Regions from separate parts of the Undibacterium sp. GW821-FHT11B02 genome, predicted to be linked through region 1. Evidence: predicted binding sites of a transcription regulator. Region 1 holds the regulator's gene; each other region holds the start of a gene.
The links. The regulator sigma-54, encoded in region 1, starts transcription at its own class of promoters, with help from an activator protein. The targets are predictions, from matches to a motif close to TGGCANGNAANCTGCTTT.

Region 1 (7,702 bases):
CGCGCTCGCCATTATTTTCAAAAATGTTGCAGAAAATATCTGGGGCAAGGATGACCTGACCTTCCCATCGCCACTGTCTGCAACACCGTTCCAGATATTCGGTGCCAATGTACAACCCATGCAGGTGGTGGTGGTACTGGGGGCGCTGGCAATGATGCTGGCGGTAGAGTTTTTCAACCGCAAATCCATCTACGGCAAAGCGGTTGTTGCTACGTCGAATGACAGGGATGCGGCAGGCTTGATGGGTATCAATACCAGCATGGTCATTACCTTTTCCTACGCGCTGTCTTCTGCTACTGCGGCTTTTGCCGGTGTACTGGTGGCACCGCTGACACTGACCGGTGCCACCATGGGTTCTGCCCTTGGTTTGAAGGCATTTGCGGTGGCGATCATCGGTGGTTTGACATCTGGCGTCGGTGCTATCGTCGGCGGCTTGATATTGGGCATCGCCGAAACCACGACGGGCTTTTATGTATCTACCGGCTACAAGGAAGTGCCTGGCCTGGTATTGCTATTGCTGGTATTGGCGATCAAGCCGGCAGGTTTGTTTGGCAAAGCCGCCATCAAGAAAGTGTGAGGCCAGATCATGAATAAAAAGACCTTGATTATTTCCATTGTCGGGATTGCTGCACTAGGCCTGTTTCCGGTTGTCATGCACAATCCTTATTACCTGCATCTGGTTGAAACCATACTTATTTATGCGATCTTGCTGTTTGGTCTGGATATTGTAGTGGGCTATACCGGTCAGGTATCACTTGGCCATGCCGGCTTGTTTGGCATAGGTTCATATACCACGGGCGTGCTGGTATTTAAACTGGGCTTGCCATTCCTGGTGGCTGTGCCTTGCAGTATCGGCGTGACGGCGGTATTTGGTGCCTTGCTGGCCCTGCCTGCGTTGCGTGTGACCGGGCCTTATCTGGCCATGGTGACGCTGGCGTTTGGGACCATCATCACGATCCTGATCAATGAAATGACCTTTCTGACCGAAGGTCCTATGGGGATCAAGCTGACCAAGCCTGTCGTGTTGGGCTATAAGCTCAGCGAGGTAGACTATTACTATGTTGTCGCGGTGATGATGGTGCTGGCGCTGATTGTAGTCCATCGTATTTTGCGTTCGCATCTGGGGCGTGCTTTTCAGGCCCTGCGTGACAGTCCGATAGCTTCAGACTGTATGGGTGTGTCGGTATATCGTTACAAAGTGATTGCCTTCGTTATCAGCGCCGCTCTGGCTGGTTTGGCGGGTAGTTTGTATGCGTATTCAGAAGAATATATTTCTCCGAATACCTACAACTTTGAACTGACTCTCATGTTCCTGCTTGCTGTAATCATGGGCGGGCGCAAAACCCGCAGTGGCGCATTGCTGGGTGCCCTGATCGTGGTCATGCTGCCATCGTTGCTGGCGGATATAGAACTGTTCCGCAAAATCGCCAGTGTCGCTGCCGTTGTTGCTGTTCTTGCCGGTGGTGCCGCGATTGTCAAACAACGCAAGACAGTAAGGGAAATGCTGGTGCCGGTAGGTGCAACAGTGGCCATGGCCTTGTTTTCTTACAAGCTGGAAAACATTACTGACTGGCGTCTGACCATCTTTGGTTTGATGACTTTGTTTGTCGTGTATTACCTGCAGGACGGTATCGTAGGTTTTGTGAACAGTCTGCTCGGCAATGGTCCTGGTCATGTACATCTGGATGCGAGTCATGCAAATGTCAGCAATGACGCTGCCATCATGAAGGCCAGTGAAACCAGAGTGGGTGTCTTGCTGACTGCCAGAAAAGTGCTGATGCAGTTTGGTGGCCTGAAGGCACTGAACCAGGTGGACTTGCAAATTACCAAAGGCACAGTGCATGGTTTGATCGGGCCTAACGGCTCTGGCAAGAGCACCATGATGAATGTGCTGACCGGCATCTACCAACCTACTGATGGTGTGGTTGAATTTGGTGGTCACGTCATTTCCGGCAATACGCCATCTGCCATCGCCCTTGGTGGTGTTGCCCGCACTTTCCAGAACGTGCAATTGTTTGGTGAGATGACGGCGACTGAAAACATTTTGGTAGGCTTGCACAATACCTTCCGCAGCAATGTGCTGGATGTCATGCTGCACACGCCTCGTTACATGCGGGAAGAACGTCAGGCGCGCGAAAGAGCTGCCAGCCTGCTGCATTTTGTCGGCCTGGCTGATCTGGCAAATGAAGAGGCACGCAATCTGCCTTATGGTAAACAACGCCTGCTGGAAATAGGGCGTGCGCTTGGCCTTAATCCGCAATTACTGTTGCTGGATGAACCTGCTGCTGGTTTGACCGCACCGGATATCAAGGAATTGATCGCCATCATTCACAAGATACGTGAGCACGGTATTACCATCATCCTGATTGAACATCATATGGATGTGGTCATGTCCATCTGCGACATCGTGACGGTGCTGGATTTCGGGCAAAAAATCGCCGAAGGCAAACCGGCTGCGGTGCAGACTGACCCCAAAGTGATAGAGGCTTATCTTGGTGGCAGTATTGCAGATACAGCCGACATTGTCGCTGCATAAGGAGAACATCATGTTGAATATTTCAAATTTACATGCAGCATATGGCAAGGTGGAAGTCTTGCACGGTATTTCTCTTGAAGTACCAAAGGGAAAAGTGGTGACCCTGATAGGATCAAATGGCGCCGGAAAAACCACGACCATGCGCGCTATTTCTGGCATGCTGAAACCGAAAGAAGGTTCAGTCATGCTGGCAGGTAAAGATGTGACCGGGATGGACTCTCACAAGATTGCCCGCGCCGGATTGGCGCATTCACCAGAAGGTCGGCGTGTATTCGCTACCATGTCGGTGACGGACAATTTGTTGCTGGGTGCCTTTCCACGTTTTACCAGAAGTCGCCCACGCGGCGATATAGAAACTGACCTGCAAAAAGCCTTGGAATTATTTCCACGTCTGAAAGAACGCCGCAATCAGTTGGCCGGTACATTGTCCGGTGGTGAACAACAGATGCTGGCCATGGCCAGAGCGGTGATGCTCAATCCTGACGTGGTCTTGCTGGATGAGCCATCCATGGGCTTGGCACCGATATTGGTGGATGAAGTTTTCCGCATTATTGTACGATTGAAAGAGCAGGGCATTACCATGCTGCTGGTTGAACAATTTGCTGCTGCAGCCCTAGCCGTGGCAGATTATGGTTATGTACTGGAAAACGGTCGCATATCAGTGCATGGACCGGCGGCCAATCTGCAAAATGATCCGGCTGTGAAAGCAGCGTATTTGGGTGGCGGTGCGCATCATTGATGTGATCGAACTCAGATAAAAAAGGGAAGCAATGCTTCCCTTTTTCATTCAATCAAATTTGTTCTGTTTAGCCATTCAAGTAACGCAAAGGATGTGCGTGCGTTGGCCATACTTCTGAAAAAAATCCTGACACTTGTTCTGCCGTCACTTCCGCAAGCGTAGCGGGTGACCAGCGCGGTGTGTTGTCTTTGTCCACCACCAAGGCACGTACTCCTTCCAGCACTTCGCCGTGTTTAAAGCAATGGCGCACTATGTTTCTTTCCATGCGCAGGCAATCGGATACGGTCATGCTGGCGCTGCGTCGCAGTTGTTCCAGTGTGACGGACATCAAAAGTGGAGAGCGTTTTTGCATGATGGCAAACGCCTGCTGTGCAAATTCAGATGTGTCTTGCTGCAAGTGTTTGCTGATCTCGATAGCACTGTTTCCGCTGAACAGAGTATCAATACTTGATCTGTTTGCTGCTAATCTGCTTTGGTCTGGCGCTGCCTGGCTGGCATACGGGGCAGCAAATTCGCGGATTGCCGTTTGCAAATCGGAGGCGGTACTTTGTTCCAGAAGTTGCATCAATGCAGGTATTTCTGAGGTAGGTATAAATACGTCGGCCAGCCCAGCATATAGTGCATCTGCGGCATTGATGATTTCACCTGTCAAACCCATGTAAGTACCTATCTGCCCTGGTGCACGTGACAGGAAGTAACCGCCGCCAACATCCGGGAACAGACCAATATTCACTTCCGGCATCGCCATCTTGGTACGTTCTGTAACGATGCGCAGGCGGCTGTCACTGCCTGCCTGGGCGATACCCATGCCACCACCCATGACCACGCCATTCATCAGCGCGATATAAGGTTTGGGATAGAAATGGATTAAATGATTTAGTGCATATTCTTCAGTGAAAAAATCTTCCAGTAAGGCCGAATCACCTTTGGGTGTTGCAGTACCCACGTCATAAAAGAAACGGATGTCGCCGCCGGCACAGAAGGCTTTTTCGCTACTGCCATGGATAAGCACTGCACGCACATTGCTATCTTCTTGCCAGGCCAGTAAGCTCGTGGTGAGCGCACGCACCATCTCCAGTGACAATGAGTTCAAGGCTTTTGGCCGGTCCAAGGTGATGTAGCCGATGTTATTCTTGACAGAAGTGAGGACAAATTCGCTCATGGTGATTGACTATAGGGAGAGGATGAAGCTGTTATTTTAGCTTTGTCAGAGATGCGCGTCACGGAGCGCATGATCATATATGGAAATCGTGTGACGAACGCTTGGTCGTGGTTTTGATTTTGGGGTTGTTTTTTGACTTTAAACCGCTTGGGACGTAGCAATTTGTGCTTCACAGAAAATGGATCAGAAAGCTTCGTGTTTGAGCCGAAGGCGAGTTTCGAAGCTTTCCCATTTTTTGGGATGCACAAATTGTGCTGAAGCATAGCGTAAGCACCCGAAGGGCAAGTCTGCGGTCGCCTTTTCTTTGGATACTTGCTTTTGGCGAAGCAAAAGAAAGTATCTCGGCCGCCGGGCCGAGACCCGGCTTGTATCTACAAAGAGCAATCGTTTTCATCAAAGTATGGGAGGTAACAAATGACTTTGGAGCGCCCGCCATATTCCTGACCACCTATGAGTTACAGTAATATGTGCACAGCTTGTCAGAGAGCAATCAATTTAGTGAATTAAATATATGATTTATTTCAAACCCTGCACCCAACAAAAAAGGACGCTTTTCGCGTCCTTGTTTTGGATACCCGCAACCCGAAGGCAGGGGTGGTAAGTCTTATGAAGCCGATGCCGGATCAGGTATGTGCTTGATGGCGTCGTGCTGATGGTTCTGAATCTTGTCTTTGTGCTTGATGACCTGACGATCCAGTTTGTCTACCAGCGTATCAATCGCTGCATACAGATCATGAGCCAGACTTTCAACATGAATATCTTTGCCACTGATATGCAAATTAATGTCGGCTTTGTGTCGTTTTTCCTTTTCCCGGAGCTTGTCCACCGTCAGGATGACGGCGATATCAATGACCTGGTCGAAATGTCGCCTGATACGTTCTAGTTTGGTATGTACATATTCACGAATTGCAGGAGTTACTTCGACGTGATGTCCACTGATGGTGAGATTCATACTGTGCTCCTATAGTGATGTTGCTTGCTGTAACGATAAGCTCATTGCTGTCTTATTGCCTTGAGCTAAATCATATATAGCAATTCAAACCGTGATTACAAGGACTGCTTACAAAGATTTACGCAAACTCACTGGGGGGATTTTGAGGGCTTCACGGTATTTGGCAACTGTCCGTCGGGCAATTACCATGCCCTGTTCACCCAGCATGTCTGCAATTTTGCTATCAGAGAGTGGGCTTTTCTGGTCTTCTGCTCCTATCAACTGCTTGATGAGTGCGCGTATCGCGGTGGAAGATGCTTCTCCCCCTGTTTCCGTCGCGACATGGCTGCCGAAAAAGTATTTCAACTCAAACATGCCGTGAGGGGTCAGCATGTATTTTTGAGTTGTTACACGTGAGATAGTGCTCTCGTGTAATCCTAGTGTATCAGCAATTTCGCGCAAAACAAGGGGGCGCATGGCAACAGCACCGTGCGTGAAAAAATTGCGTTGTCTTTCAACTATCGCTTGTGCAACGCGCAAAATGGTGTCGAAACGTTGCCGCATATTCTTGATGAGCCAGCGCGCTTCCTGCAGCTGTGAGCCCAACCCACCTTCACCACGATTTTGCTTCATGATGTTGGCATACATGCTGCTGACACGCAATTTGGGCATAACATCCTGATTCAGCATGACTTGCCAGCCATTACCTGATTTCTTGACGATAACATCCGGCACAACATAATCAGATTCATCGACCGCAAAGTCGATGCCAGGGCGGGGTTTGCATAGCCTGATGACAGTTTGTGCGTCGCGCAAATCTTCGTCATCACAGTCAAGAATTTTCTTGAGTTTGGTGAAATCTCTTTGTGCAAATAAGGTCAGTTGCGTTTCAACAATTTGCAACGCCAGCCTGCGTGTCACGAAAGCAACTTTTGGCAAACGCTTGATTTGCAGGGCCAGGCATTCTGAAGGTGTGCGAGCGCCCACACCTGCCGGGTCAAAGCTTTGTAGCATGTTTAAGGCAAACGCCAGCTCTTCTGGTTCGACACATAATTCCAGTGGCAGGCTAGCATGGATTTCTTCCAGGGTTTCCGTCAGGTAGCCATTGTTGTCGATGGCGTCAATCATCAGCTCGACCAGGGCGCGGTCACGGGGTTCGCGCAGGTTCAAGCGCATTTGTTCTTGCAGATGTTCTCGCAGCGTGATGTGGGCGGCACCTAGTTGCGGGCGACCATCTTCATCGTCACTGCTCTTGCTGCCGTGATGCACATCATCAAAACTCCAGTCATCTTCACTGGCGCTGGTTGCCTCGTTGCTGATGGCGGTGTCCGTTTCACCTTGCGGCTCGGCAGTGCTACTGCTTTCATCTCGTACGGCGGGTGCTTCCATGCCGGCATCAGCCGCTGTGCTGCTGGTATTGATGGCACCGTCGGCCAACAGCCGTACGGCATGGTCCAGCGGGTCATCCACACGCTCCAGCATGGGATTTTCTATGAGCAGGGTTTCCAGTTCCTGGTGCAATTCCAATGTGGACAATTGCAGCAATCGTATCGATTGCTGCAATTGAGGCGTCAATGCCAGATGCTGGGAAGTACGTAGTTGCAGGCTTTGTTTCATGATGATTCCCGTCACATCCGGAAATGTTCCCCCAGATAGACGCGACGCACGGATTCATTTTGTATGATGTCATCCGGCTTGCCGCTGGCCAGTACTGCCCCCTGATTGATGATGTAGGCATGATCACAGATGCCCAGGGTTTCACGTACGTTATGGTCGGTAATCAACACGCCGATGCCACGTTCCTTGAGAAAACGCACAATACGCTGGATTTCGATTACGGCAATCGGGTCAACGCCGGCAAAGGGCTCGTCCAGCAAGACAAAACGCGGATTGGTAGCCAGTGCACGGGCAATTTCTACACGTCGGCGTTCGCCACCTGACAGCGACAGCGCCTGGTTTTCCCTGATCTTTTCAATTTGTAAATCGGCCAACAGGGCGTCGAGCCTGTTGGTGATGGCATCTTCGGAAAGAAATTTTCCGTTGGCATCTTTTTGTAATTCCAGCACAGCACGGATATTGTCTTCTACCGTCAGTTTGCGAAAAACGGAAGCTTCCTGAGGCAGGTACGATAAACCAAGCACGGCCCTTTGGTGTATAGGCAGTTGCGAGACATTGACATCATCGATAGTGATATCGCCGGCGTCGGATGGCACCAGGCCAACAATCATGTAGAAAGAGGTGGTTTTACCGGCACCGTTCGGGCCAAGCAAGCCAACCACTTCACCACTTTTCACTTCCAGCGATACATCGCGCACCACCTGGCGCGCGCCATAG
Region 2 (7,702 bases), on a different contig from region 1:
GGAACGCCCACCCAGGTTCTGATACTTCCCTTACCCGGATATAAGCTGGCATTGCCAGGTCATTAAATCATTTCCGCAGGCATCGTATGCCTGCGAACCATGCGCGCACGTTCAGTATTGGATGTTGAACGGTAGCGGCATTGCGTTTCCACATTCATGGAAAAGAAAGTATCTTATGAAAACCGTTTTAAAAAAATCAAACACCTTGTCGACGGGCCTCGCTGGCCTTGCTGCTTCCCTGTTATTTTCTTCGGGTGCCGTGCTGGCGTCTGGCACACATGCAGGTGGGCATGACCATCATGAAGAAGCAATCGGCAAGCCCGGCATAGCCAGTGCAGTGACACGCACCGTCAATATCGACATGAGCGACAGCATGCGTTTCACGCCAGCCAGTGTTCAGGTAAAGCAAGGCGAAACCATACGCTTTGTCATCAAAAATTCTGGCAAGTTGAAACATGAGTTTGTGCTCGGTACAGAAAAAGAATTGAAAGAACATTACGAAGTGATGAAAAAAAATCCTGAAATGGAACATAGCGACCCCAACATGGTGACTGTGGCCGCTGACCAGACCGGTGAAGTGCTATGGCAATTTACCAAGGCCGGCAAGATCGATTTCGCCTGTCTGCAACCTGGCCATTACGACGCAGGCATGAAAGGTGAAGTTCAAGTCGGCAAAGCCAAAACCACTGCCAGTGCAGATGACCACCAACACCAGGCACAATGAAAGGGCGTACCATGAAAAGTATGAAAATAATGGCGCTTGCTGTGGTGTTTGGCATGAGCCTGCCATTTGCGAATGTCTATGCTGACAACGCCAGCCCTGCAGGGCAGGACAATTCAGCGGCTGCAAGCACAATGGCAGATGCAACCGATGGTGAAGTCATCAAAATTGACAAGAGCAGCAACAAAGTCACTATCAAGCATGGCCCCATCAAAAACCTGGACATGCCAGGCATGACCATGGTGTTCAGAATCAAAGAACCATCCATGCTGGATAAACTGGAACCCGGCAACAAAGTGAAGTTCAGGGCAGAAAAAGCCAATGGCGCAATCTATGTTGTTGATATTCAAGTCGTAAAATAAATTGATAGCCAGTGCAGTCTGCCAATGTTGTGTTAAACGTGGCAGGCTGCATTCAATCTACATTGTGGGGCCGCGCACGTGCGGTAAATAATGTACAAAAACATTGTCAAAGGATGAACGACTGGTGTTTAATGTGAGCAATGTTGCAAGCAAAATTTGTTTGCTCTGGCTTGTTTTCCCAAGATAGCTATCTCCCTGACCTTGACTGAAGGCGCGATACATTGTGAAGCCCTGAAAGGCTACAAAGTCGTCAAGATCGGTATCCTGACCACAGCAAAATTGCTGAAGGCCGAGAACCTCGATGAACCTGACAAGGCACGTACCAAGCAGGAGTAGCAGATAGTTTTTCCTATCAACACCAAAAAAAGGAAACAAAATGACAAACGACGCAACAACCCTCACAACCCTGACCCCCGGAAAGCTGACCGTCTGCACTTACGGCGGATTTGCGCCAGTTTGCTACAAAAAAAATCCAGAAGATAAGCCCATTGGCTTTGACGTCACCTTCCTGGAAAAATTCGCACTTTGCATGGACTTGCAGATCGTCTGGATAGAACATGAATTCGATCTCATCTGGACCATGCCTAACGAAAATAAATGCGACATCGCCGCAGCTGGCATCCAGCAACGTGATAACCGGGATGTAGGGCCGGGCGGCTGCTGGAGCGAAGCCTATTTCCAGGTACAAAGATCATTATTGGTGCGCAGCGCCGACAAAGCAGCGTTTGACGACTACAAAACCGTGGCCGGAAAAACGATAGTCGTGACCAAAGGGTCAACCGCAGACATCGACGCAAAAGCGCGTTACTACCCGCGTTGCCCGATAGAATTCGTTGACAAACTTGTTCCTGATGGTCAGCCTGACGCGCAAGAGTACATCGTCAGGATGCTGTTAGAAAACAAGATCGATGCCTTCGGTGAAGGCGATGTCAGCAACCAATACCTCTGCAAAACCTACGGCAAGGACATTGAAGGCGGCCTGGCATTGGCGGATATTCATCATATCGACGGCAGCAATGAAACCTTCAATTTCATCACGCGCAAGGCCAGTGCAGGATTGCTTGAGCAGTTGAATGCCTACATTGCGACTAACAAGAAAACCTACGGTAAAGCTTAAGAATGGCACAGTGAAGCGGGAAAAATTTGGACTGAACCGCAAATCGTAGTTGCATGCCCATTGTTGTATGGTTGTTACGTTCGGCGTTCAGTTCAAACTGCCAGGATGGGAGATACAGACGGGCCGCATGGACGCATGTTACTGAGCCTTGCATACAAAATCAGTGATCCAGATCGAATTTATGGCCTGGGGGCGGTGGTATATCCATCTCCCTCAATTGAACTTGCAGGTGATGTGTGCAAGCAACCATGCTACATTACGTCTTTTGCTTCTTACTCAATTCGCCATGAATTCAACCGTGGCCCGCACCATGCCCCTGTTGCGCTACAGCGTGGTACATGAAACCCGCTACACTTACCAGAGCCTGGTGACACTGTCGCAGCAGTTGCTGCACATGGCACCGCGTTGTTTTGCCGTACAGCAGACCGAATCGCACCACTTGTTGGTCGATCCCGATGCGGACGAAGGTGCCGATGGGGTCGATTTTTTCGGCAATGCCACCCGCCGCTTTACCGTAACCACGCCACACAAGGTGCTGCGTGTGCGGGCCGAGTCGACCGTTGCGCTGGCAGCCCGTCCCGGCATTGAGCGTATTGCCGTTTCGCCGCGGTGGGAAACAGTGCGCGACACTGTGCAACAGTCGCGCCAGCCAGTCATACTCGACGCCTGCAGCTATTTGTACGAGTCGCCACATGTGCGCTGGAATGCGGCAGTAGAGCGCTATGCACGGACCAGTTTCACCCCTGGCCGGCCCTTGCTGGACGCTACGCTGGATCTGACCAGTCGCATCTTTGACGATTTCGAATTTGACAGCAACGCAACCGACATCGCCACCCCGCTCGAACAGGTGCTGGCTGGCCGGCGTGGCGTGTGCCAGGACTTTGCCCAACTGATGATAGGCGGCATGCGCAGCCTGGGCCTGCCAGCCCGGTATGTCAGCGGCTATATCCAGACCCATCCCCCGGCAGGGCAGCCACGGCTGGTCGGGGCGGATGCCTCACACGCCTGGGTTGCGGTATTTTGCCCGGTACTGGGCTGGGTCGATTTCGACCCGACCAACCGTTGCCTGGTGCAGCGCGAACATCTGACACTGGGCTGGGGACGTGATTTCAGCGATGTCACCCCGATGCGGGGTGTGGTGCTGGGTGGTGGCGCCCACGAGCTGCAGGTCAACGTGACGGTCACCCCCTTGTCCTGATCCGTTGCGGGCGATGTCGGTGCGCATTGCACCAGCATGGGGTGTGCCGGGCGAAGCCGGGCGCAACACACACCGCTGGCAGCAGAGTATTTCCTTGCACCAATGGCATAGATCCTGCTAGATTAACTGGGTCGCCCCTCACTCACACAAAGGTCTCCGCATGGCAATCCGAGTCGCGCTGCACCACAAAACCAGCTACCGTTATGATCGCCTGGTCGCATTGTCACCCCATGAAGTGCGCCTGCGTCCGGCGCCACATGCCCGTACCCCTATCCTGTCGTATTCACTGACAGTGACGCCAGAGCAGCATTTCATCAACTGGCAGCAAGACCCTTATGGCAACTATATCGGTCGCTTCGTGTTTCCCGAGAAGACTGACCGGCTGGAATTCACGGTCGATCTCGTGGCCGACATGACGGTCATCAACCCCTTCGATTTCTTTGTCGAGAAATATGCCGAGACCTTCCCGTTCGAGTATCCGGCCCAGCTCAAGGCCGAACTGGGGCCTTATCTGCAGAACGAAGAACCCGGCGCAATGCGTCAGGAATGGGTGAGCCGGATGCGCAGCGAGCTGCTCAAGGACGGCATGGGGACCAACGATTTTCTGGTCGCCATCAACCAGCGCCTGCAGACTGACATTTCATATCAGTTGCGCATGGAACCGGGGGTGCAGACTCCTGAGCAAACCCTGGGACTACGTGCCGGCTCCTGCCGCGACAGCGGCTGGCTGCTGGTGCAGATACTGCGTGACGTAGGCCTGGCGGCCCGTTTCGTGTCAGGCTACCTGATCCAGTTGCGGGCCGATCAAGAAGCGCTGGATGGCCCCAGCGGCACCACCGTCGACTTCACTGACTTGCACGCATGGGCCGAAGTGTATGTGCCGGGTGCTGGCTGGATCGGCCTCGACCCGACTTCTGGCATGCTGGCCAGCGAAGGCCACATTCCCCTGGCGTGTACCGCCTTGCCGTCATCGGCGGCACCGGTCACGGGCTATACCGACGAGACCGATGTGACGTTCGAGCATGAGATGACGATCACCCGCATCCATGAAGACCCGCGCGTGACCAAGCCATACTCAGACGCGGACTGGCAACGGATCGACCACTTGGGCGAGCAGGTCGATGCCGACTTGCGGCGTCAGGACGTGCGCCTCACGCAGGGTGGCGAACCGACCTTTGTCTCGATCGATGATATGGATGGGGCACAGTGGAACACCGAGGCTCACGGCGACGACAAACGCCGCCTGGCGGGCAAGCTGATGCACCGTCTGAAAAACCATTTCGCACCCGGCGGCATGTTGCACTATGGCCAGGGTAAATGGTATCCGGGCGAGCCGCTGCCGCGCTGGGCGCTGAATATCTATTGGCGCGTGGATGGCCAGCCGATGTGGCTGGATGTCAGCCTGTTCTCTGACGAAGAGGTCAACGATGGCTACGGCCCGAAGGAGGCCGAACGCTTCGCCGCAGCACTGGCACGCGCGTTGCGCCTGCCCGCCGACAGCCACCTGCCGGCCTATGAAGATGTACTGCAGCAGGCCCGGCGTGAACAGGAACTGCCAGTCAATCTTGATCCGCTGAGTGTTGACCTGGCCCAGTCCGATGAACGACGCCGCCTGGCGCGCCTGTTGCAGACAGGTTTGGGAGAGGTGGTCGGCTACGTACTGCCGCTCAAACCGGAACCAACCGACCAGTCGCTCGCCATCGGCACCCTGTGGCGCACTTCGCGCTGGCCGCTCAAGCGCGAGCATCTGTATCTACTGGACGGCGATTCGCCTATGGGCTTGCGCCTGCCACTGAATGCGCTGCCGTGGGTGATGCCGGAAGACGAAGAGCCGGTGTTCGATCGCGATCCTTTCGCGCCACGTGATGCACTGGCACCGCCGCTTTACGACAAGCAGCCCGGACTGAACGTGGCCGCTGCCAAGGCTGGTCAGCAAGTTAAGGCCAGTCAGCAAGTTAAGTCCGATCAACAAGTCAAGGCAGGTCAGCAAGTCAAGACTGATCAACAACTCAAGGCCGATCAACAACTCAAGGCCGATCAACAACTCAAGGCCGATCAACAAGTTAAGGTTGATCAACAAGTCAAGGCCGGTCAGCCAGCCGGTGCAGCGTCCAAACTGGCACCACGCGACGTGATCCATACTGCGCTGTGCGTGCAAGTGCGCGCTGGCCGTTTGCACGTGTTCATGCCACCGCTAACCCGGGTCGAAGACTATCTGGCGCTGGTAGCAGCGGTTGAAAGCACTGCCGCGCTGCTGAAGGTGAAGCTATGGATCGAAGGCTATCCGCCGCCACGCGACCCGCGCATCAAGTTGCTGAGCGTCACGCCCGACCCCGGCGTGATCGAGGTGAATATCCATCCGGCGGCCAGCTGGAAAGAGCTGGTCTACAACATGTCCACCTTGTATGAAGAGGCGCGCCTGTGTCGGTTAGGCACAGAAAAATTCATGGTCGATGGTCGCCATACCGGCACGGGTGGCGGCAACCATGCGACACTGGGCGGTGCTACCGCTGAGGATAGCCCGCTGCTGCGACGCCCCGATTTGTTGAAGAGCCTGATCACCTACTGGCAAAACCATCCATCGCTATCCTACCTGTTCTCGGGCACCTTCATCGGTCCTACCAGCCAGGCACCGCGGGTGGACGAAGCGCGCGACGACAATCTGTACGAGCTGGCGATTGCCTTCCAGCAGATGGACCAGTTGCTGCCCACGCTGCATCCTGGCGATAAGCCGTGGATGGTTGACCGGCTGTTGCGCAACTTGCTGGTTGACCTGACTGGCAACACCCACCGCGCCGAATTCTCTATCGACAAGCTGTATTCGCCAGATGGGCCAACTGGCCGTCTTGGCCTGGTCGAATTCCGTGCCTTCGAAATGCCACCGCACGAACGTATGAGCCTGCTGCAAATGCTGTTGCTGCGGGCGCTGGTGGCGCGCTTCTGGCGTCAGCCTTACCAGGCCAAACTGGTACATTGGGGCACGGCACTGCACGACCGCTGGATGTTGCCACATGTGGTGGCGCAGGACATCCGCGATGTTGCACGCGACCTGCGTGAGTCGGGCTACGCCTTTGAAGATCACTGGTTTGACCCCTTCATCGAATTCCGCTTCCCGCGCTACGGCACGGTGGTCTACCAGGGCGTCGAACTGGAGCTGCGCCAAGCGATCGAACCATGGCATGTGCTGGGCGAGGAAATGAGCGCTGGAGGCACCGCACGCTATGTCGATTCGTCGGTCGAACGCATGCAATTGCTGGTGCGTGGCCTGACGGACGGGCGCCACGTGGTCGCCTGCAATGGCCGCATGCTGCCGCTGCATCCGACCGGCGTGCCAGGAGAATACGTAGCCGGTGTGCGCTTCCGCGCCTGGAGTCCATGGTCGGCGCTGCATCCTAGCATCAAGGTACAAGCACCGCTGACTTTCGACCTGGTTGATAGCTGGAGCGGGCGCGCAGTGGGTGGTTGCACCTATCATGTCAGCCATCCGGGTGGCCGTGCCGAGAATGGTTCGCCAGTCAACGCCAACGCCGCCGAGGCCCGCCGCTTCGCCCGGTTCTGGGCCTATGGACACACACCAGGGCCGATGACCGTGCTGCGCGAAGCGCCCAATCCCAGCTTCCCAATGACGCTGGATTTGCGCTGGCAGCCGGGCTAAAAGCAAAATAAAAAAGCAGAAAAAAAAGCAGAACAGGAGACGCATGGACTACACACTACTGGCGGGTTATCCGGGTACACCCGGCAGTTACGATGAAATGATGGAAGCAAGCATGCGGCCACGTGGGCACTGGCGCGCCATGCTCGATAGCCTGGCCGGTGAGCCGCCAGGCATCATGCGTCAGCGTATCGAGGTAGTGCAACGCCAGGTGCGTGAGAACGGTGTCACCTACAACGTCTACGCCGATGCCAAAGGCATGCAGCGGCCATGGGACCTGAACGTCCTGCCGTTGATCCTGCCATATGAAGAGTGGGCGCAGGTGGAGGCAGCAGTGATACAGCGCGCCACCTTGCTCAATCGCATCCTGCTCGATGTCTACGGCGAGCAGCGTCTGCTGGCCGAGGGCCTGCTGCCACCGGCACTGGTGCACGGCCATGCTGGCTTCTTGCGGCCTTGTCAGGGCATACGCCATCAGGGCGATATCGCCTTGCATTTCTATGCGCTGGACCTGGCGCGCGCGCCCGATGGCCGCTGGTGGGTAGTGGGCGACCGCACCCAGGCACCGTCCGGCGCTGGTTATGCGCTGGAAAACCGCGCCGTCGTTGGTCGCATCTTCCCCGACCTGCTGCGTGACCTCAAGGTGCGCAAG
Region 3 (7,702 bases), on a different contig from region 1:
GTATTGTCGCCCCAATTAAATTGGGGCCAATTTCAGTGCATCACATACGTAGAAATTATGCTGCATCATGTACAGGATGCGACTGACGGTGATATAAAAATTCCAGCACTTCTGTCCTGTATTCTGCATATTTGGTATTTTGCGCCAGAGCAACACGGTCACGCGGCCTTTCCAGGTCCACTTTCAAGATTTCGCCGATAGTCGCAGCCGGGCCGTTCGTCAGCATCACGATGCGGTCTGACAGCAATACAGCTTCGTCCACATCATGCGTCACCATCACCACGGTCGACTGGGTCTTGGCAACAATCTTCAATAGTTCATCTTGCAAGTGGGCACGTGTCAATGCATCCAGTGCACCGAAGGGTTCATCCATGAGCAAAACTTTCGGTTCTATCGCCAGTGCGCGGGCAATGCCGACACGCTGTTTCATACCGCCAGAAATTTCATTCGGACGTTTTTTTTCTGCATGCGTCAGCCCGACCAGCGACAATGCCTGCATGGTGCGTTTCTGCAATTTGGTGTTGTTTTCGGTTGCACCAAATACGCGCTCTACTGCCAGGAAAACATTTTCATAGCATGTCAGCCAGGGAAGCAAGGAATGATTTTGAAACACCACACCACGTTCCGGGGACGGGCCGGAAATTTCACGGTTGGCGCAAATCAATGTGCCTGAAGTAGCATTGCTTAGCCCCGCGATCAGGTTCAGTAAGGTTGACTTGCCGCAGCCAGAGTGGCCAATGAGGGTAATAAATTCACCCTTGGCGACGTTCAGATTAATATCGCGCAAAGCGTGAAAACTACCTTTACGGGTATTGAAGACCATTTCTACCTGATTGATGGCAATATACTTGCTGTCGATTTCGTTCATGATCATGCTCCCACATCTTCATAAGTAAAGGCGCGTGCAATCGCCACCAGGATTTGTTCAAGTATCAGCCCCACCATACCGATCACCACGATGGCGATAATGATATGTGGCACATTCAGGTTATTCCATTCATCCCATACCCAGAAACCGATACCGACACCGCCTGTCAGCATTTCTGCCGCCACAATCACCAGCCAGGCCGTACCTATCGCAAGGCGTACACCCGTCAACATATAAGGCAATACCGAAGGCAGCAAAATTTTGGTGATGATTTTCCATTCAGACAAATTGAGTACCCTGGCCACGTTCATATAGTCTTGCGGCACACGCTGAACACCAATAGCGGTATTGATGATCATGGGCCAGATTGAGCAGATAAAAATCGACCAGATCGCCGCCGGGTGTGCCGACTTGAATACCAATAGACCTATCGGCAACCAGGCCAGGGGTGACACCGGCTTCAACAGGCTGATGATGGGATTAAACATGCCCGACAGGAATTTAAAGCGCCCAATCAAGAAGCCCAGAGGAATGCCCACTGCCGCCGCCAGCCCAAAACCCACCGCCACCCGTTTCAGGGACGCATAGATATTCCAGCCTATACCCTGGTCGTTTGGTCCCTTTTGATAAAAGGGATCAGAGAATACCTTGATGGCTTCCTGCAAAGTCACCCAGGGTGAAGGAAAAGTACTGTTTTTGACTGCGATAATTTCCCAGATCAGGATCAGCATCCCTATACCGAATAGCGGTGGAAGCACGCTCAGAAAAAAGGGGCGGAATGAACGCTGCTTCTTTACAGTAGAATTTTTCACTGGTTTCACCTTTGGCGGTTTGAGTTCGACGACTGCCGATTCGGTTTTTTCCACAGCGGGCTCTTGCATTGCACCATGTACCAAGGTATTCATTGCGACTCCTTAAGCCTTGATTTTGAAGGAAGCTGCATAGGCAGCCGGATTTTTCCCATCCCAGACCGTACCATCCATGAACTTGCTGCTGCGCATGACATCTTTGGGAACAGACACCTTGGCCATGGCCGCCGCATCTTTATAAACATCGATACGATTGACGGCTTTAGCCACTGCCAGATAATCAGGGTCCGTCTTCAGCAAACCCCAGCGCTTATGCTGAGTCAGGAACCACATGCCGTCAGACAGATAAGGGAAGTTCACTGCTCCGTCATTAAAGAATTTCATATAGTTAGGGTCGTCCCAGGTCTTGCCCAAACCATTTTGATAGCGTCCCAAAATACGCTGATTGATGACATCGACTGACGTGTTCACATAGGATTTGTCAGCAATGGTTTCTGCCATCTTGGTCTTGTTGGACAACGAGGCATCGATCCAGCGTCCGGCTTCCAGGATCGCAGCAACCATGGCGCGTGCAGTATTCGGATATTTCTGCACAAATTCGGATGTAGTGCCCAATACTTTTTCCGGATGATCTTTCCAGATATCCTGGGTCGTAGTTGCCGTGATGCCGATGCCGTCGGCAATCGCCCTGTGATTCCATGGTTCACCCACACAGTAACCATCCATATTGCCAACGCGCATATTCGCTACCATCTGCGGTGGTGGCACGGTAATGACCTTGGCATCTTTCATGGGATTGATGCCGTGTGCCGCCAACCAGTAGTACAACCACATGGCGTGGGTACCAGTAGGAAAGGTCTGGGCGAAAGTATATTCGCGCTTGTCGGTCTGCATGAGCTTGGCCAGCCCAGCCCCGTCTACCGCACCTTTTTCAGCCAGCTTTTTGGACAGCGTGATGGCCTGACCATTATTATTCAGCGTCATCAGTACAGACATATCTTTCTTGTTGCCGCCAACACCCAGTTGGACGCCGTACAGCAAGCCATACAAGACATGGGCAGCATCCAGCTCGCCATTGACCAGCTTGTCACGTACGCTGGCCCATGATGATTCTTTGGTTGGGATAATCTTGATACCATATTTCTTGTCAAAGCCAAGAACAGAGGCCATCACCACGGATGCGCAATCTGTCAGGGGAATAAAGCCGATATGCACCTCTTCTTTTTCCGGCTTGTCTGAACCGGCTGCCCATACGCCACCTGTACTCAAACCCATGATGCCAGCTCCCGTTGCCAATGCAGCGCTTTGCAATAAATTGCGACGTTTGAAATTCGGTTCATGATCTTCCCGCTTGTTGACATCAATGATGAGAGATTTTTTATTCGATTCCTGATTCGACATGTCTGCACTCCAGCCTGAGAAAGTTTTTCTGCAACGAAAAAAGGTGTCATTCCACTTGGTAAAAACCAGTAGAAAGACACCTTTGTCTAATGAGGTGACCGCCGTTAGTCAGTCTCATTTAATTGTTAGCACCAGCGTTGGCACTTTCTCTTTCATTAGCAATTGCCGTGCCAGACCAGATTTAAGCGTTGTGCATCCTTAATTTATCCAAGTGAAACAAAGCTGACAACTTGCAGGCATCATTTCGCACCGGAATGACGCAGCGCACCAATTACACGCACAAACTTGGACTCCAATTCGCAGTGCATCTCATTGACCACGAGGAAAACGGGTCTACCCACCGAGCAAATCGGCGACATCCAACATGCGTTGCGCCAGATCGACCAGTTTCAAGTTTTTTTCCATGGCTTGCTTACGCATTTTTTGGTAAGCCTCGTTTTCTGACAAATTATGCCGTTCCATCAACAAGCCCTTGGCACGTTCTATGGTTTTGCGTTCTACCAGCTTGGCCTTGGTATCGGACAATTCGCTGCGCAGCTTCTGGTCGGCGTTGAAGCGGGCCATGGCGACATCCAGCACAGGCTTGATACGGTCTGATTGTAGCCCGGCGACGACATAGGCCGACACACCGGCTTCCATGGCGGCTGCCATATTCGATTGGTTACCATCTTCGGTAAACAATACGATGGGGCGGGGGGCGTCACGAGTCACCATCACCATATGTTCAAGCACGTCACGCGAATCTGATTCGGCATCAATGATGATCATATCTGGTTGTAGTTGTGCTATCCGCTCGCTCATATACATATCACCGGGGATTACGGCGATGATGTTATAGCCTGCCTGCAGCAGCCCTATGCGCAGGGCGCGTGAACGCGCCAGTTGCGCCTGCGCGTCTTCATGCAACTCATCCTCGGTCTGTATGACCGTATTCACCACAACGATACGCAAACTGGGTGAAACAGGCATTGTCGCATTAACACTATTCTGTTTGGTGCGCATAGATAGGCCATGGCAGATATAATCTAGGTATGCGTTCTTTAGCAAGATTCGCACCAATCCGCCACATTATTTAAGTAAAAGCATCATTTCCTGCCATTCAATGGCCCGCTCCTGGGGTTCGGACAAGGCTGTGCTCTGCGCAATTTAGAAATTAACATGATAGTTCTTGGAGTTGAATCTTCCTGCGATGAAACTGGCCTGGCCATTTACGATACTGAACAGGGGCTGCTTGCCCATGCCCTGCATTCACAAATCGCCATGCATCAGGAATACGGCGGTGTCGTGCCGGAACTGGCGTCGCGCGACCATATCCGGCGTGCTCTGCCCCTGCTGACGGAAGTGTTGAACAAATCAGGACTGGAGAAACAGCAGATTGATGCGATTGCCTACACCCAGGGGCCTGGCTTGGCTGGTGCCCTGCTGGTAGGTGCATCTGTCGCCTGCGGACTGGGCCTGGCGTTGGACAAGCCGGTATTGGGTGTACATCACCTGGAAGGCCATTTGCTGTCACCCTTACTAGCCAGCAAACCACCGGAATTTCCCTTCATTGCCTTGCTGGTGTCGGGTGGCCATACTCAATTGATGCGCGTTGATGGTGTAGGCCGCTATCAATTGCTGGGAGAAACACTGGACGATGCCGCTGGCGAAGCTTTTGACAAGTCTGCCAAATTGCTGGGCTTGTCTTACCCTGGCGGTCCGGCCATTTCACGTATGGCAGAATTTGGTGATCCTGCGGCTTATAAATTCCCGCGTCCCATGCTGCATTCCAAAGATTTGAATTTCAGCTTTTCAGGTTTGAAAACAGCCGTCCTGACCGTAGTCAAAAATCATCCTGCCAATATTTGCGAGCAGGATAAAGCCAATATCGCCCGTGGTTTTGTCGATGCCATTGTGGATGTGCTGACAGCCAAGTGTGTGACAGCCATCCGCGAGAGCGGGTTAAAGCGGCTGGTGATAGCCGGAGGTGTCGGTGCCAATCAGCAATTGCGTGCATCCTTGAATGCAGCCGCACAAAAACGCCGCTTTCAGGTCTATTACCCGGAGTTGGAATTTTGTACCGACAACGGTGCGATGATCGCCTTTGCCGGTGCCATGCGACTCAAAAAAAATCCCGCGCTGGCAACACGGGAATATGGTTTTAATGTGCGGCCACGCTGGCCTTTGCAGGAACTGCCAGAAGCCTGACGAGCAAAGCCCGTCATCAGTCCGGGCTGGTCTTACTTGTAAATGCCACAACCCACAATCACGTTCTCATATTTTTCTATATACATGGACTTGGGTTCTATTTGCTTGTTGGTCGGATTAACAAATTTATAGTCTTGCCAACCTTTGCCCTTGGTCTTAGCCATTTCCAAGCGTTCACGAATGAAAAATTTACCATCCACGTCGGTCAGGTCTATCATGTCTTTACCAACCATCTTGGGATTCAAGTGTGCGATATTTTTGCCCTTCAAGTCGTATACGACTATATATAGATCCCGGTCTTGATACTGTCCGTCACGTTTATTGACTTCAGCGATGGTTGCATCAACCCCATGCTTTTTCATGGCATCAATCGCTTTTTGTACCATGGCTTTTGCCTCGTTGGCAGTGCCATGTTCGGCAGCACCTGCTGGCATGTTCATTAGCGTCAGCATAAAACTGAGCAGGCACATCTTCAGGAAACGTAGACGGTAAGTGCTCGCAATCATTTCCAACTCCATGTTATTAAGTAAACAAAAATTCTTAGCTTCTCAGTTCCAGCATAATTAACAAACTGAAAATAATCTAGCGCTATTTACAATATCACTTCTTTTTGTCACTGTCTTTCTTGCTGCCCAAGCGACTCTCCTTACCATTCATCAAATTCACGATATTTTGGCGGTGACGATATATCAGCAAACCACTCATCACAAATACCGCCAGCAATTTGATATCCGGTCCAAACAGGAATCCATAATACAAAGGCGCAAAAATAGCCGCAATCAATGCCGCCAGCGAAGAGTAACGGAAGGCGAATGCCACCATCATCCAGGTAACCAGTGTCGCCACACCCAGCCAGATATCAATACCAATCAATACCCCGGCAGCCGTCGCCACGCCTTTGCCACCAACAAATTTGAAAAACACCGGCCACAAATGTCCCAGAAAAACTGCAATCGCCACCAAAGCAATGCTGCCATCATCCAGGCCAAACCGGGTTGCATAGGTGCTGGCCAGCCAGACTGCCAGCCAGCCCTTGACGCCATCACCCAGCAGTGTCAATACTGCCGCAGCCTTGTTACCACTGCGCAGAACATTGGTTGCACCAGGATTTTTTGACCCATAGGTACGCGGGTCAGCCAGACCAAACAATTTGCTCACGACCACAGCAAACGACAGTGAACCGATCAGGTAAGCAGCAATGGCTGCCAGTATTGTATTCATCTTGATCCTTATTCTTCATGGGGGCAAAATCCCCGCAAGTATATGCCAGCAGCCAGCGCATCTGGCAAAAACCGGTTCAGTCTGACAAATTACTCTTCCAGGGCGCAGTCAACAGGGCGGGCCTGCAACAGGCTTTCCAGCAAACCCGGAGCAATACCGACCAGATAACCGCGCTGGCCACCATTGATGTAAATCCTGGCTAAAGCCAGTATGCTGCGTTCTACATACACGGGCATGGCTTTTTTTGTGCCAAAGGGTGAAGTACCACCAACCAGATAGCCAGAATGCTTTTGCGCGTTTTCTGGCTTGCAAGGCTCTACCGATTTGCAGCCTATCTGTCTTGCCAGGTTTTTGGTCGACACCTTTCTGTCACCGTGCATCAGTACGATCAAAGGTTTGGCAGCTTCATCCTGCATCACCAAAGTTTTCACAACGGCATGCTCATCTACCCCCAATTCGCGTGCAGACACGGCTGTACCACCATGTTCTTCATAGGCATATGGATGTTCAGAAAACTCTGCCTTGTGCCTGCGCAGGAATTGGGTAGCCGGGGTTACCGAAACATGTTCTTTCTTGGCCAAAATAACGCTCTCAAAAACAGGATTTGCAAAATATACCGGTGCAAATTATAGCGTTCGATGAGCAACTTGCATAATTTGCTCATCAATTCTTGAAGAAGAATAAAAAAACCGACAGGTAAAGCTGCCGGTTTTAAATTTTCATGCCATGACTATTATTTTTTGGCGGCAGGGGAATCGTCGCCTATATATTTATCTATGAAGCGCAGCATTGCTTCACCCCATTTGATATTGTTGCTCTCTTTCGCCCAGCCATGGCCTTCACCGGTAAAAACCATCCATTCCACGGTATTGCCTTGTGCCAGCAACTTGTCGCGCATTTTTTCACCATGAATCAGCGGAACCCTGACATCATTGCTACCATACGCCATCAAGACCGGTGCTTTGATCTTGCTGGCGTTTTCTATCGCTGACACTTTATGGAAATAAGCATCATCAGTTTTAGGGTCACCATGCATTTTTGCGCCCATATTATCCATGTAAGGGCCGGACATATCTGACCAGTTGACTGTGAAGAGCATTTTGACATCAGTCACACCTACCCAATTAACGCCGCATTTATATAGATCAGGGTCTTTCACAAGGCCGTACATGGTGGCATAACCACCATAACTGGCACCGATGATACAGACACGATT

Region 2: AC1RVX_RS10615 (transglutaminase family protein) is a predicted target of sigma-54. The motif match lies at 3,502-3,519, and genes of this name have one in related genera.
Region 3: AC1RVX_RS22115 (CmpA/NrtA family ABC transporter substrate-binding protein) is a predicted target of sigma-54. The motif match lies at 3,234-3,251, and genes of this name have one in related genera.

What each region holds. Positions count from the first base shown of each region.
Region 1 covers NZ_JBXASD010000010.1:73,722-81,423, forward strand. The annotation lists gene AC1RVX_RS21070 (branched-chain amino acid ABC transporter permease) at 1-577, shown strand, start outside; gene AC1RVX_RS21075 (branched-chain amino acid ABC transporter ATP-binding protein/permease) at 587-2,536, shown strand; gene AC1RVX_RS21080 (ABC transporter ATP-binding protein) at 2,547-3,275, shown strand; gene AC1RVX_RS21085 (enoyl-CoA hydratase/isomerase family protein) at 3,343-4,437, opposite strand; gene hpf (ribosome hibernation-promoting factor, HPF/YfiA family) at 5,042-5,389, opposite strand; gene AC1RVX_RS21095 (RNA polymerase factor sigma-54) at 5,498-6,985, opposite strand; gene lptB (LPS export ABC transporter ATP-binding protein) at 6,997-7,702, opposite strand, start outside.
Region 2 covers NZ_JBXASD010000004.1:385,341-393,042, reverse strand. The annotation lists gene AC1RVX_RS10645 (hypothetical protein) at 1-22, shown strand, start outside; gene AC1RVX_RS10640 (cupredoxin domain-containing protein) at 176-724, shown strand; gene AC1RVX_RS10635 (copper-binding protein) at 736-1,083, shown strand; gene AC1RVX_RS10630 (hypothetical protein) at 1,240-1,419, shown strand; gene AC1RVX_RS10625 (substrate-binding periplasmic protein) at 1,460-2,200, shown strand; gene AC1RVX_RS10620 (transglutaminase family protein) at 2,487-3,398, shown strand; gene AC1RVX_RS10615 (transglutaminase family protein) at 3,559-7,053, shown strand; gene AC1RVX_RS10610 (circularly permuted type 2 ATP-grasp protein) at 7,097-7,702, shown strand, end outside.
Region 3 covers NZ_JBXASD010000011.1:45,188-52,889, reverse strand. The annotation lists gene AC1RVX_RS22125 (ABC transporter ATP-binding protein) at 56-868, opposite strand; gene ntrB (nitrate ABC transporter permease) at 871-1,773, opposite strand; gene AC1RVX_RS22115 (CmpA/NrtA family ABC transporter substrate-binding protein) at 1,783-2,952, opposite strand; gene AC1RVX_RS22110 (ANTAR domain-containing response regulator) at 3,412-4,080, opposite strand; gene tsaD (tRNA (adenosine(37)-N6)-threonylcarbamoyltransferase complex transferase subunit TsaD) at 4,237-5,265, shown strand; gene AC1RVX_RS22100 (cache domain-containing protein) at 5,298-5,771, opposite strand; gene plsY (glycerol-3-phosphate 1-O-acyltransferase PlsY) at 5,866-6,486, opposite strand; gene ybaK (Cys-tRNA(Pro) deacylase) at 6,576-7,067, opposite strand; gene AC1RVX_RS22085 (S9 family peptidase) at 7,220-7,702, opposite strand, start outside.